2 regions of the Actinomadura gamaensis genome follow, and region 2 is predicted to be linked to the other one. Evidence: riboswitches for the same ligand, from Rfam matches in the RefSeq annotation. Region 2 holds a riboswitch; the other holds the start of a gene.

Region 1 (6,919 bases), on a different contig from region 2:
TCAACGGGTTCATCCCGCAGCTCCAGACGACGGTCGCGATGTTCCGCTCCGACAACAAGCAGCTGGACATCCCCGGCTACGCGTCCTACGGCGGCCAGCTTCCGGCGCAGATCTGGAAGAGCTACATGACCGAGGCGGTGAACATCAAGAACTACGAGCCCAAGTCGTTCGAGTCGCCGTCCATCGAGACCGGCTCCGACCAGGGCCCGAGCACCGACCGCCCGACCGGCCTCCCGTCGACGCGTCCGCCGACGGGCAAGCCGACCCATCCGGGCCGTCCGACGAGCCCGCACACGCCGCCGACGGACCGTCCGACGCACCGTCCGACCGACCGTCCGACGGGTAAGCCGACCATCCCGATTCCGGGAGGCGGCGGTGGCGGCGGAGGCGGCGGCGGTGGCGGGGACGGCACCGGCGACCAGGGCAACTGATCCGCGCCGAACCTCCGTAACCCTTTGCGGACTGATGCGAAACGGGGTCCCGAACCACTCGGGACCCCGTTTTGTCATCGGCCGCCGCCGGTCGCGCGATGCGCTCCCGCTCAGCGGCAGGCCGTGCCCAGCTCGTCGGGCGCGGCGGTGAGGGTCGCGTTGAGCTGCGAGACGTCGCCGGTCGAGACCGTCCCGGCGGCGGCGCGCAGCCTGTCCGCCTGATCCTTGAGCGCCTTCTTCAGCCCGTCGTCGGACGCCTTGTCCGCCAGCCCCGACAGGTTCGCGGCCAGCTCCTCGGTCGGCCGCCGCCACTGCGCCGCGTCCGAGGCCGAGACCGCGCGGACGCCGCCGATGTACCGCTCGTACGCCCTCTTCGCGTCGCCGCACGTCGCGGCCGTGTTCCCCGACCCACCGCAGGCGGCGAGCAGCGCCGCCGCACCGGCCGCCAGCGCTCCCCCGGCCAGCGTCCGGCTCACCCCGTAGCGCATCCGCTCCCTCTCCCGACTTGATCCGTCCAGCGTCCTTCCTATACTTTCGCATCAGGTCATGAGTGCCAGCGTCAAGCCCCGGCTCGCTGGCCGGCAACCCTTCGTCCGCGATGGGGTGCCCCGGGTGAGGACCAGGCCGGACGCCATCCGCGTCCCGGCAAGCGCGGATCCCGTCGATCCAGGGCACGGCCCTCGGGATCCCTGATCCCGAAGGAGTGCACTCGTATGTCCGCGACCACCCTCGCCACCGCCGCCGCCCCCTCCGGCGCCGCCGTCTCCGCCGCCGTCTCCGCCGCGCCGGCCGTCGTCGGGGCGGACGCGCCCGTCCCGCTGGAGGACGGACGCCGCGTCCCCTACGCCAACCTCGACTACGCCGCCAGCGCGCCGTGTCTGTCGGCGGTGCAGGAGGCGATCACCTCGGCACTGCCGTACTACAGCAGCGTGCACCGGGGCGCGGGCTACGCGTCCCAGGTCACGACCGCCGCGTACGAGAAGGCGCGGGAGACCGTCCGCGACTTCCTCGGCGCGTGGCGGCGCGCGTCGGTCGTGTTCACCCGCAACACCACCGACGCGATGAACCTGCTCGCGCACTGCGTCCCGTCCGGGACGACGGTCGTGGTGTTCGAGACCGAGCACCACGCGACGCTGCTGCCGTGGCGGCGGGCCGTCCGGCTGCCCGCGCCGTCCTCGCCCGCCGAGGCCGTCGCCGCCGCTGACCGTGCGCTCGCCGAGGCCCCCGGCGGGCCGCGCCTGCTCGTCGTCACCGCCGCGTCCAACGTGACCGGCGAGGTGTGGCCGCTGGCCGAGCTCAGCGCGGTCGCCCACCGGCACGGCGCGCGGATCGCGGTGGACGCCGCCCAGCTCGTCCCGCACCGGCCGCTGGACATGACCGCGCTCGGTCTCGACTACGTCGCCTTCTCCGGGCACAAGCTGTACGCGCCGTTCGGCGCCGGCGTCCTCGCCGGACGGTCCGACTGGCTCCGCGCCGCCGACCCCTACCTCAAGGGCGGCGGGGCCAGCGCGTCCGTCGAGGACCACGGCAACCGCGCCCTCTGGCACGCCGACCCCGAGTCGCGGCACGAGGCGGGCACCCCGAACGTCCTCGGCGTCATCGCGCTCGCCGCCGCCTGCGAGACGCTCGCCGCGACCGGCTGGACCCCGCTCGTCGAGCGCGAGGAGCGGCTGCTCGCCCGCCTGCGCTCCGGCCTCGCCCGCATCCCCGGTGTGCGTGAACTCACGCTCTGGGAGGACGGCTCCCCGCGCGTCGGCATCGTCTCCTTCGTCGTGGACGGCTGGGAGGCGCGCGACCTGGCGCTCGCCCTCTCCGGGCAGTACGGCATCGGCGTCCGCGACGGCAAGTTCTGCGCCCACCCGTTCGTCCGGCACCTGCTCGGCGCGTCCGACGCCACCGGCGGAACCTGCTCGGACGGCCAGAGCTCCGCCGTCCGCGCCAGCTTCGGCGTCGGCACGACCGAGGCCCACATCGACCGCCTCATCGACGCCGTGGCCCGCCTCGCCCGCGAACGCTGACCCCTTCGCCGACCGGTACCCGGGCGAAGGGGGCTCCGGGACTCGGTGCGAAAGGGGAGGTGCCGGTCGTTCTCGGGGGCGCGCGGTTGGCTCGCGCGCCTCGCGGGTAGACCTCCGTCGCTCTCCGAGTCCAGGGTCCTCTTCCCCGGCCCGGCGACCTTCGGCGGACGGCGCGGGAATGTCACCGTCCCGAGTCATACTGATCGGAGGGTCGTCCACGGACCGGTCGAGTGGGCGCTTTGGCTCTGTTCGCCCATGTAGCGTAAGCAGGTCCGTAAGGTGCCCAACGGGCCCGCCTCCCGGCGCCGGGGTCGGGCGGGGGAAGGTTCTTGGGCGGGATGAAACAGGGGGTGGCGACCGTGGCCGACGCCTGGCGGCCCACGTCGGAGCTGGAGCGCCGACTGGGTGACGCGGTGCGGAGCGGGGACCAGGAGGGCTACTTCCGCCTGCTGGCGGAGAGCGAACTCGTCGTCCCCGTACCACCGGACATGATCGACGACGTGCTGGCGAACGAACGCCAGCCGACGTGGCCCACCCAGGCCGAGGACGACCGCACCTTCGTGCTCGTCTACACCTCGCCCGACGCGATGCGCGCGTGCCTCGGGCCGTCCTACCGGCACTACATGCGGGTCCGCTTCACCGACCTCGCCGCGTCCTGGCCCGACGCCCGCTGGTGGCTCGCGGTGGACGTCCCTTCCCACGCCGTGCAGGACGTGGCGCTTCCGATCGAGGGCCGGCTGCCCGCCTGGTTCGTCCAGCAGCTCGCGCAGGGCGACGCCCGCCCGCCGCTCGCCGGACACCACCCGGCACCGTCCGCCTTCTCCGGCCCGCCCGCGCCGCACGCCACTCCGGGCACTTCGCCGCACCCCACTCCAGGCACTTCGCCGCACGCCACGCCTGGCACTTCACCGCAGGCCACTCCAGGCACTTCGCCGCAGGACGCCGGCAACGCGCCCCCGCCGCCTCCCGCCGCACCGGCGCAGGAAGCCCCTGCTCACGCGGGCTCCCTACCTCCGGCCGTGCCGCACGGCTCGGCCTACCCGCCGGCCCCGGGCCAACCGCCCGCCGCCGAGCCACTCGGGACGCCGAGCGAGACCGCCGCGTCCGCTCAGCCGTTCACTTCAGGCCGTCCGGCCGCGCCCGACGCTCCGCACACCGCAGGCGACGTGGCCGCGTCCGGCCAACTGAGCACCCCTCCCCCGTCCGGCGCACCTGGCGAAGGCACGCCCTCACCCGGCGTGGGAAGCCCCGCCACCCCAGCGGCCCCCCTCGGCCACCCCACCCCCGGGGCGCCGCTCGGCTCAGGTGAGCACCCCACCCGGGACATGCCGCCCGCCCCCACCGACCACTCCGCGCCCGACGTATCACTCAGTCCAGGCGAACACCCCACGCGCGAGCCCTCGCTTACCCCCGACGAGTACGCCCCGCGCGACGCGTCGTTCGGGTCCGGCGAGCACTCCTCGCTCGGTTCGGGCGAACGCGCCACGCGCGACGCCTCGCTGACGCAGGATGCGTCGCTGACGCAGGATGCGTCGCTGACGCAGGATGCGTCGCTGACGCAGGATGCGTCGCGCGGCCCGGCCGAAGGCCTCACGCGAGGTACTCTGGCCGCCGCGGGCCAACAGCCCACGCCCGACGCCACGCCCACACCGGACGCGTCGCGTGGGTCGGCCGAGCTTCCCGCGCGCGATGCTTCGCTCGGCTTGGGTGGACACGACGCGCGTAGTGCTTCGTTCGGGTCTGGCGAGCATCCTTCGCGGGATGCGTCGTTCGGGCGGGATGAGTACGCCACGCGCGAAGGTTCGCTCGGATCGGGCGAGTATGCCTCGCGGGATGCTTCGTCCAGCCCGGGTGAGGTCGGCGGGGCGAACCAGCCTGGCGAGATTTCGGGGCCCAGGGAGTATGCGGCTTCTGGGCAGGCCGCTGCGCGGGCTTCGGAGGACGCGGGTTCCGGGGCGGACGTCCCGGAGGAGAGCCTCGGGCGTGCGGACGATCCGACCGCGACGATTCCCGACCTCTCGGTCTATGCCGGGCAGGACGCGGCGCAGGACCCGCGGGTCACGCAGGCGATGCCCGCCGGGGACGCGCCGCCGCCCACGCTCGCGGACGAGCCGGGCGCCGGGTTCGACACCGAGCGTCCGCTGCCGCCCGGTGTGGAGAACATGCCGCCCGTGCCCGAAGCGCCCGTTCCGGCGGAGGAGCCGAAGGGTGCGGAGGCGTCGCCCGCCGCGACGTCGGTGGACCCGATCCCCGTGGTCAGGCCCCGCACGGATCCGGACGCGCCGTGGGAGGAGCTGCAGGAGCAGCACCGCGAGCTTCCGCGCCCGGAGCCGCGTCCGGAGTTCCAGCCCGCGAACGAGGTCGAGCGGTCGCTGCTGGCCGCCGCGACCGGCAACGACCACGATCTCTTCCTACAGACGCTCGCGGACGCCGAGGTTCTGCTTCCCGTCGGGCCGGACGCCGACTACACGCTGCGTCCGGGCCGCGCGGGGTTCCAGTGGCAGACGCGCGAGGTGGACGGCGCGACGCTCGTCCAGGTGTTCACCTCGCCCGAGCGGCTCGCCGAGACGGCCCGCGCCGCCGGGACGGGCGCCGAGTCGATCCGCGTCCCGTTCCCGCTGGTGCTGCGGTACTGGCCGGAGCACGCGAACGCGCTCGCGGTCAACCCCGGCTCCCCGGCGGGCGGGACGATCCTGGCCGAGCAGCTGTCCGGCCTGGCGACCTGGGCCGACCAGCGCGCCGCGCGCCGCATGTCGGAGGGGTTCGAGGCGCAGAACGAGGTCGAGCAGCGGCTGTTCGACGCCGCGCTGCGGCGCGACACCGACGCGTTCTTCAAGGTGCTGCTGGGCGCTCAGGTGCTCGTGCCCGCCGATCCCGAGACGCCGTGGGGCATCACGCCGGACGATCCCGAGTTCCCGTGGCGTCCGACGCGCGTGCACGGACGCGTCGCGATCCAGCTGTTCACGTCGCTGCGCTGGATGAACGAGGCGGTCGGGTCGTCCCGGTTCGTGATGCCGACGTTCCTGGAGGTCGTCGCCGCGTGGCCGGACGTCGAGTGGACGCTCGTCCTCAACCCCGGCACGCCGGTGGACGCGGCGATCCCCGGCGAGCAGGTCCGCGCGCTCAGCGGCCCCGCCGAGCAGCGGCTCGCGGAGGATCCGGCGCCCGAGCCCCAGGTTCAGAGCGCATCCGGAACCCCGGTTGCGGACGCGCCCGGGACCCCGGTTGCGGGTGCGCCCGGCACCCCGGTTGCGGACGCGCCCGGGACCCCGGTTGCGGGCACGTCCGGCACCCCGGTTGCGGACGCGCCCGGGACCCCGGTTGCGGGCACGTCCGGCACCCCGGTTGCGGACGCGCCCGGGACCCCGGTTGCGGAGGCTTCGGTTCCGGACGCGTCCGGAACCCAGGGCGAGCCGGGGCCGGAACCGGCGGCCGAGCCGGAGCCGGAGCCCGAGTTCGAGCCCGGCAACCGGATCGACCAGGAGCTGTTCGAGGCGGCGCTGGGCGGTGACTCCGACGCGTTCCTGCGGGTGCTGCTCGCGGCGAACGTGCTGGTCCCGATCCCGCAGGACGCGCCGCTGGAGGTCACGCCGACGCAGCGGGAGTTCCGCTGGGAGGCGTCGCTGCGCGGTTCGTCCGCCGTGCAGGTGTTCACGTCCCTCGTCCGGCTGCGCGAGGTGCTGCCGGAGTCGCGGTTCGTGTACGCCGACTTCCGCGAGCTGATCGCCGCGTGGCCGCGGGACGACTGGGCCATGCTGCTGAACCCCGGCACCCGCATCGGCGCGTCCCTGCGCGGCGACCAGGTGCGCGCGCTCAGCGAGTGGGCGATCCGCGTCGGGCTCGTCCAGCCCGCCGCCGATCCGGACCCGGATCCGTACGCCCCGCCGTCCGCGCCGGAGTCCTTCGCCCACGCGCCGGACGCCACCGACCCGTCCGCCTACGCACAGACCCTCGACGAGCCCGGCACCCCGCGGCCCGCCGCCTCCGGCGAGCACCCTGCGAACGCGCCGGGCAACCCCGGCGGGACCGCGCCTGCCGAGTTCCGCGCGGACGCCGCCGGTCACGCGGGGCCGGGCGCACCAGACGTGCCCGTCTCGGGTGCGCCTGGCGGCAACGCCGCCGATGAACTCGGGACGCCCGAAGCTGGACGAGTCGCCGCCGGCGACAGCGAGGGGTTCGGGACGCCCGCGCCCGAGCGTCCCGCTGCCGGATACGAGGCCGACGCGGACGGCGCCGGCCTGAGCAGTTCCGGCGGAGCGGCGTCCGACGCCGCCGAGGAGTTCGGCGCACGCGCGTCCGGCCGGCCCGCGAGCGGTGCGCCGGAAGGGTACGGGCCCAGGGGGTTCGGCGAGGACGCCGCTGATCAGACCGGCGGACGCGGGATGCGCGCGTCCGGTGCGGCCGGGTCCGGCGAGTACGCGGCCGAAGGCCCGAGGACGGGCGCGACCGACCGGTCGCAGCCCGGCGCGT
Region 2 (6,919 bases):
GGTACCTCGTCTCGGTCACCGGGGTATGACGCCGGACGCGGGGTACCGAGTTCGCCGGATTTGTCGGATTGTTGCGAGGACGGCACGTCGACGACCGTGGACGGCCCGTCCCCCGGGACGTCCCCCCGACCGTCTCCCCGACCGTCTCCCGGACCGCCTCCCGGGGCGTCCGCCGGGCCGTCCGCGCGAAGCTCCGGCCGCACGCCGGGCAGCGGCTCGGCGATCGTCACCGGGGCGGCACCGGGCGTCCCGCCGGCGGGCTCGGCCGGCGTCCCGGAGGCGGGACCGGCCGGCGACTCGACCGCCGCCTTCGCGCGCAGCTCGGCCAGCGCCTCGGCGAACGCCTCCGCCGTCGGCCAGCGCTTCTCCCGCTCGACCTCCAGGGCGCGCATGACCACCTCGTCGGTGCCGGCGGGCAGGCCCTCGCGCAGCTCGCTCGGCGGGACCCGGATCGGCGCCTGCGTCGGCGGCCGTCCGGTCAGCATGTGGAAGGTCAGCGCGCCGAGCCCGTACACGTCCGCGCGCACGTCCAGGCCGCCGCCGAACCGGGCCTGCTCGGGCGACATGTAGCCGGGCGTCCCGACCGGGAGGGTGAACGCGCCGGACGCGTGCGCCAGCGCCTTGGCCAGCCCGAGGTCGGCGATGAGCAGCTTCTCGCCGCCGTCCGGGGTGGACTGGAACAGCACGTTCGACGGCTTCAGGTCGCGGTGGATCACCCCGAGGGTGTTGATCACCTCGACGCCGTAGGCGGTGTTCTCGGCGAGCGCGAGCGCCTCGGCGACCGGAAGCGGACGTCGTTTCATCCGGTCCGCGAGCGTTCCCCGGTCGGCGTAGGACATGACGAAGTAGGGACGGCCGTCCGGGAGCTCCCCGATGTCGTGCACGCGGACCAGCCGTTCGGAGTCGGCGCGGCGCAGGATGCGCGCTTCCTCCAGGAACCGGTTGCGCACGTCGAGGTCGTCCAGCAGGCTGCCGTTGAGGACTTTGATCGCGACCAGCGAGTCGAGGGCGTCGTCGTGCCCGAGCCACACTGAGGCGAACGCCCCGGACCCGAGAGCGCGGTCGATTCGGTAACGGCCGACAGTAGAGGGGAAGGACACTCCCGTATCATGCCCAACAAACGGGGTGTGTGTGCGAGCGAGGTCGAGGCACGGCGATGGCATTCGATGAGAGAACCGAGGAGCTGGCGCTGAAGGCCGCCCAGGGAGACCAGGGCGCGCTGGAGGACCTGCTTCGCAAGATCGAGCCCGACGTGCTGCGGCACGCGTCTCGGTTCCTGCCCAACCGGCAGGACGCCGAGGAGGCTTGCCAGGACGCGTTGTTGCAGGTCGCGCGCAACATCCACCGGTTCGAGGGGCGGTCCCGCTTCTCCACCTGGCTGCACGTGGTGGTGGCGAACTCGTCCCGCTCGACCTACCGCTCGCTGAAGCGCCGGTCGATGGAGCAGGCGGGCGAGCTGCCCCAGCAGCGGCCCGACCCGCGCCGCACCAGCGTGATCGCCGGGTCCCGGGTGGACATCCTGGACGCCATGGAGGACCTGGAGTCCCGCAAGCCCGACCTGGTCCAGGCCCTGGTCCTGCGCGACGTCTCCCAGCTGGAGTACGCCGAGATCGCCGAGCAGCTCAAGCTGCCGCTCGGCACGGTCAAGTCGCGCATCCACGAGGCCCGCAAGCAGGTCCGCCAGACCCTCGGCGAGTCCTACACCTGACGGCCGGCGCGCTGCGGGCCGGCGACGGCCGGTGCGGGCGGTTCTGCTCGGATGACCGGCGTCGCGGGGCGGATCTCGCGCGGATGACCGGCGTCGCAGGGCGGATTTCCGCAGGTGGTGGCCGGTGCGTCCCGCGCGTGTCGGGACGGGCCCAAAGGTCGGCAACGGGTGGGCCAAGGGGGCGGGAAGCCGCACCGGCCGGGCCGTCCGGTGGGTCACCATGCCCCCATGGCCACTGGTACCGCCCCGTCCGCCCGGCCGGTCTTCGTGTTCGGCTGCCCCCGTTCCGGGACGACCCTGCTCCAGCTGATGCTGCACTCGCACCCGCGCCTCGCCGTCCCCGCCGAGACCCGGTTCGTCCTGTCCGCCTACACCGGAAGGTGCGACTTCGGTGACCTCTCCGACAGGGAGAACAGGCGCCGGCTCGCCGAGTGGATCACCGGACGGCCCGCGGCGAGGTTCGGCGATCTCGGTCTGGACGCGCGGGCGGTGTCCGAGCGGATCATCGAGGGGCCGCCGACGCTCGGCTCGGCGCTCGGCGCCGTGTTCCGCGCCTACGCCGACCGGTTCGGCCGGCGGCGCTGGGGCGACAAGCGGCCGAGCTACTCCAAGAACATCCCGGCGCTGCTGCGGATGTTCCCGGACGCCCAGTTCGTCCACCTGATCCGGGACGGCCGCGACTGCGTGGCGTCGCTCTGCGAGATGCCCTGGTACAAGCTGGACGTGCACCACGCGATCGCGTCCTGGCGGGAGGCGATCGACATCGGCCGCCGGGCCGCCGTGCGGCTCGGGCCGGACTCCTACTACGAGCTCCAGTACGAACGGCTCGTCGCCGACCCGCAGGACGAGCTGTGCCGCCTCTGCGCGTTCCTCGGCGAGGAGTTCCACCCGGAGATGACCCAGCCGCAGCGGATCGCGGAGCTGACCGTCCCGCCGCAGAAGAAGTGGCACGACCGCACCCACTCGGCGGTGTCGTCCGGACGGGTCGGATCGTGGCGCGACCGCCTCGAACCGTGGGAGGCCGGGCTCGCCGAGGCCGCCTTCGGCGACCGGCTCACCGACTACGGCTACGAGCCGTCCGGAATGCCGAGGCCGAGTCCCGCGCTGCTCGCGAAGTTCGCCGCGACCGCCGCGCACCGGCGCATGGCGCACCGCAAGGCCGACGTCCGCGACCGCTGGCGCCGCCGCCACGAGCCCAACCCCGTGACCTGCCTGCTCCCCGCCGAGACCGCGCCGACCCTCCTCTGACCTCGCCCGCGTGCCTCAGCCGAGGCCGCCGAGCTGGTCGGCCCTCAGCTGAGGACGTCTAGCTGATCGGCCCTCAGCTGAGGGCGTCTAGCTGGTCGGCCCTCAGTCGAGGGCGTCGAGCTGGCCGGGCGTCAGCCGAGAGCCTGTCGGTCGAGGGCTTCGAGCTGGTCGGCGAACCAGCGGGCGGGCGGGAGCGCGGTTGCGGCGGCGGCCAGGCGGCGGGTGCGCTCGGCGCGTTCGCCGGGGGGCATGAGCAGCGCGCGGTGCAGCGCCCCGGCGGTCTGCGTCACGTCGTAGGGGTTCACCATGAGCGCGTCGTCGGAGAGCTCCGCGGCGGCGCCGGCCTCCCGCGACAGGACGAGCGCGCAGCCGTCCGCCGACAGCACGGGGCCTTCCTTGGCGACCAGGTTCATGCCGTCCCGGATGGGGTTCACCAGCAGGACGTCCGCCAGCGAGTAGGCCGCGAGCGAGCGGGGGTAGTCGTCGTTGACCTGCACGATCAGGGGATCCCAGGTGGGCGTGGCGAACTCCTCGGAGATCGCCCGCGCGGTCTCGTGGACGGCCTCGGTGTACGCGCGGTACTCGGCGAGGTCCGTCCGCGACGGGTACGCGAACGCCAGGTGGACGACCCGTCCGTGCCATTCGGGATGCGTCGCCAGCAGCTCGCGGTAGGCCGCGAGCCCCCGGACGATGTTCTTCGACAGTTCCGTCCGGTCCACGCGGACGATCAGTTTCCGGTCGCCCACCTGCGCGCGTAGCGATTCCTGGCGTTCGGCGACGTCGGACTGCGCGGCTCGTGCGCGCAGGGACTCACCGTCAACGCCGAGCCCGTGGACGCCGATCCGGGTCGTCCGGCCCGCGTAGGTGACGCAGCTACCGCTCACGCGGGCGCCGGGGAGCAGTTCGGCGCAGCAGGCGAGGAACGCGTCCGCCCACCGCCGCGTGAGGAAGCCCGCGTGGTCCGCGCCGAGGATGCCGCCGAGGACGGCCACGGCGACGTCGTCCGGAAGCATCCGGAAGTACTCCGGCGGCGCCCACGGCGTGTGCGAGAAGTGCGCGATGCGCAGGTCGGGACGCCGGTCGCGGAGCATGCGCGGCGCGAGCGACAGGTGGTAGTCCTGCACGACCGCCTTCGCGTCCGGCTGCGACGACTGGGCCACCGCGTCCGCGAACGCCGCGTTGTACGCCTCGTAGGACTGCCAGTCGCGGCGGAACCGCGCGTCGAAGTGCGGCGCGCGCGGCGTCTCGTACAGCAGGTGGTGGACGAACCACAGCGTCGAGTTCGCGACCGAGTTGTACGCGCGCTGGAACGTCGCGGCGGGGATGTCCAGCATCCGGACGTCCGCGCCGCCGGTGTCGTGCCCGGCGCGGTCGAGCCGTCCGTCCGGGGCCTCGCGCGCGGCCTCCCGGTCGGGGTCGCCGAGCGCCGCGCACACCCACAGGACGTCGGTGCTGGCGGCGACTCCCGCGAGCCCCGACACGAGGCCGCCGCCCCCGCGCCGCGCGGCCAGCCCGCCGCCGTCGCTCCGGGTGAACGACACCGGACCACGGTTGGACGCCACCACGATCTGACTCATGGAAGCAGCGTCTCAGCCGGGACGCCCGGACATCAAAGGGACCCGCGTGAAAGCCGGTCCCACAGCTGTCTTCGCGCCCGCCCGCAAGTCCCCCGAGTGCTACAGCACCACCGCCGGATGCGTCACAGAACGCTCTCGCGTGACCAAGACCACGGCCGGGTAACGTCTCAATGAGCGAGACGGCGCTGTCCGAGAACCGGTCAGATCATGTAATCTCGCCTCACGCGGTCCGAAAGGACCCGACTTACACAACTTCATAACGCTCATCCAGAGGGGTGGAGGGACCGGCCCTGTGAAGCCCCGGCAACCACCCGGTTAGGACGCGCTCGCGAACCCGCGAGGCCGACCGGGAAGTGGTGCCAACTCCGGCCTGCGACCAAGGCGGCGCAGGGAAGATGGGGAGAAGGGCCTCGCTTCATGGCGCTCACGTCTGCGACGAATCTCGGACCTGCCACCGCGCTCACCTGCCGCGAATGCGGCCACACCCGCGAACTCGGCCCGCACTACGCGTGCGAGGAGTGTTTCGGGCCACTGGAGATCTCCTACGACTTCGGCGACGTCACGCGCGAGTCGATCGAGGCGGGACCGCGCAACATCTGGCGGTACAAGGGGCTGCTGCCCGTCCCGTCCCACGTCGAGGAGACGCCGAACACCGAGCCCGGCCTGACCCGGCTCGTCCGCGCCGACCACCTCGCCGAGACGCTCGGGCTGTCGGCGCTCTGGGTGAAGGACGACAGCGGCAACCCGACCCACTCGTTCAAGGACCGCGTGGTCGCGGTGGCGCTCGCCGCCGCCCGCGAGCTCGGGTTCAAGGTGCTGGCCTGCCCGTCCACCGGGAACCTGGCCAACGCCGTGGCGGCCGCGGCGGCCCGCGCGGGCATCCGCAGCGCGGTGTTCGTGCCGTCCAACCTGGAGTCCCAGAAGATCATCACGACGGCCGTGTACGGCGGCACGTTCGTGACCGTGGACGGCAACTACGACGACGTCAACCGCCTCGCCTCGGAGATCGCCGGCGAGCAGGACGACTGGGCGTTCGTCAACGTCAACGTCCGGCCGTACTACGCCGAGGGCTCCAAGACGCTCGGGTACGAGATCGCCGAGCAGCTCGGCTGGCGGCTGCCGGACCAGATCGTCGTCCCGGTCGCGTCGGGTTCCCAGCTCACCAAGATCGACAAGGCCTTCCAGGAGCTGATCAAGCTCGGCCTGGTCGAGGACAAGCCCTACAAGGTGTTCGGCGCGCAGGCGGCGGGCTGCGACCCGGTCGCCAACGCGTTCAAGCAGGGCTGGGACGTGTTCCGCCCGGTCAAGCCCGACACCATCGCCAAGTCCCTCGCGATCGGCAACCCGGCGGACGGCACCTACGTGCTCGACGTCGCCCGCCGCACCGGCGGCGCCGTCGAGGACGTCACCGACGAGCAGGTCGTCGAGGGCATCCGGCTGCTCGCCGCCACCGAGGGCATCTTCGGCGAGACCGCGGGCGGCGTCACCGTCGGCGTGCTGAAGAAGCTCACCGAGTCCGGCGCGCTCGACCCGGCCGCCGAGACCGTGATCATCAACTCCGGGGACGGCCTGAAGACCCTGGACGCCGTCGCCCCGGTCGTCGCCCCGACCGCGAACATCGCCCCCACCCTGGACGCGTTCCGCGCCGCCGGAATCGCCTGAGAGGAGCCACCATGAGCACCGTGTCCGTCCGCATCCCGACCATCCTGCGGACCTACACCGGCGGCGAGTCCGAGGTGAGCGCCGAGGGCGGCACCCTGCGCGCCGTCGTCGCCGACCTGGAGTCGTCCTACGCCGGCATCTCCGCCCGCATCCTGGACGACAACGGCAAGATCCGCCGCTTCGTCAACGTCTACGTCGGCGACGAGGACGTCCGCTTCGCCGAGGGCCTCGACACCCCGACGCCGTCGGGCTCGCAGATCTCCATCATCCCCGCCGTCGCCGGCGGCTGCTGATGCTGACCACTTGACGCAGAAGTTGTCAAAAGCCCCCTTTCTTTTTGAGAGGGGGCTTTTGTGCTGCTCGGGAGGGTAAAGGCATGGTCATGGGGATAGCGGAGGATGTCGCCGGAGTGCTGCGCGCCCATCCGGCCGTGCGGGGAGTCGAGCTCGTCGGGTCCCGGGCGCGGGGGACGGCCGCGCTCAGTTCGGACTGGGACTTCGCCGTGACCGTGGACGACTTCGGGCAGGTGGCCGCCGACCTGCCGGGGCTCGTCGCCGCGTTCGACCCGTTGGCGGCGCAGTGGGACCCGCTGGGGGAGTGCGCGAGCTACCTGCTGGTCTTCGCGGGGCCGGTGAAGGTGGACCTGCTGTTCCGGGACGTCCCGCGCCGTCCGGCCGGGCCGTGGCGGATCGGGCCGGACACCCTGCGGGCGGTCGACGTCCAC

What was found. Region 2 has a riboswitch for S-adenosylmethionine ahead of thrC (threonine synthase). Riboswitches for the same ligand answer to the same signal wherever they lie in the genome.
Region 1: it holds a riboswitch for S-adenosylmethionine, as region 2 does, so the genes downstream of both, ACFPCY_RS29470 (aminotransferase class V-fold PLP-dependent enzyme) here and thrC (threonine synthase) in region 2, are expected to answer to the same signal.

What each region holds. Positions count from the first base shown of each region.
Region 1 covers NZ_JBHSIT010000009.1:302,828-309,746, forward strand. Annotated here, with positions in the region: gene ACFPCY_RS29460 (transglycosylase domain-containing protein) at 1-431, shown strand, start outside; gene ACFPCY_RS29465 (hypothetical protein) at 542-919, opposite strand; SAM riboswitch class IV at 974-1,089, shown strand; gene ACFPCY_RS29470 (aminotransferase class V-fold PLP-dependent enzyme) at 1,145-2,449, shown strand; gene ACFPCY_RS29475 (SseB family protein) at 2,788-6,919, shown strand, end outside.
Region 2 covers NZ_JBHSIT010000016.1:149,870-156,788, forward strand. Annotated here, with positions in the region: gene ACFPCY_RS39145 (serine/threonine-protein kinase) at 1-1,100, opposite strand, end outside; gene ACFPCY_RS39150 (RNA polymerase sigma factor) at 1,157-1,708, shown strand; gene ACFPCY_RS39155 (sulfotransferase family protein) at 1,937-2,956, shown strand; gene ACFPCY_RS39160 (alpha,alpha-trehalose-phosphate synthase (UDP-forming)) at 3,088-4,533, opposite strand; SAM riboswitch class I at 4,794-4,935, shown strand; gene thrC (threonine synthase) at 4,951-6,195, shown strand; gene ACFPCY_RS39170 (MoaD/ThiS family protein) at 6,207-6,488, shown strand; gene ACFPCY_RS39175 (nucleotidyltransferase domain-containing protein) at 6,578-6,919, shown strand, end outside.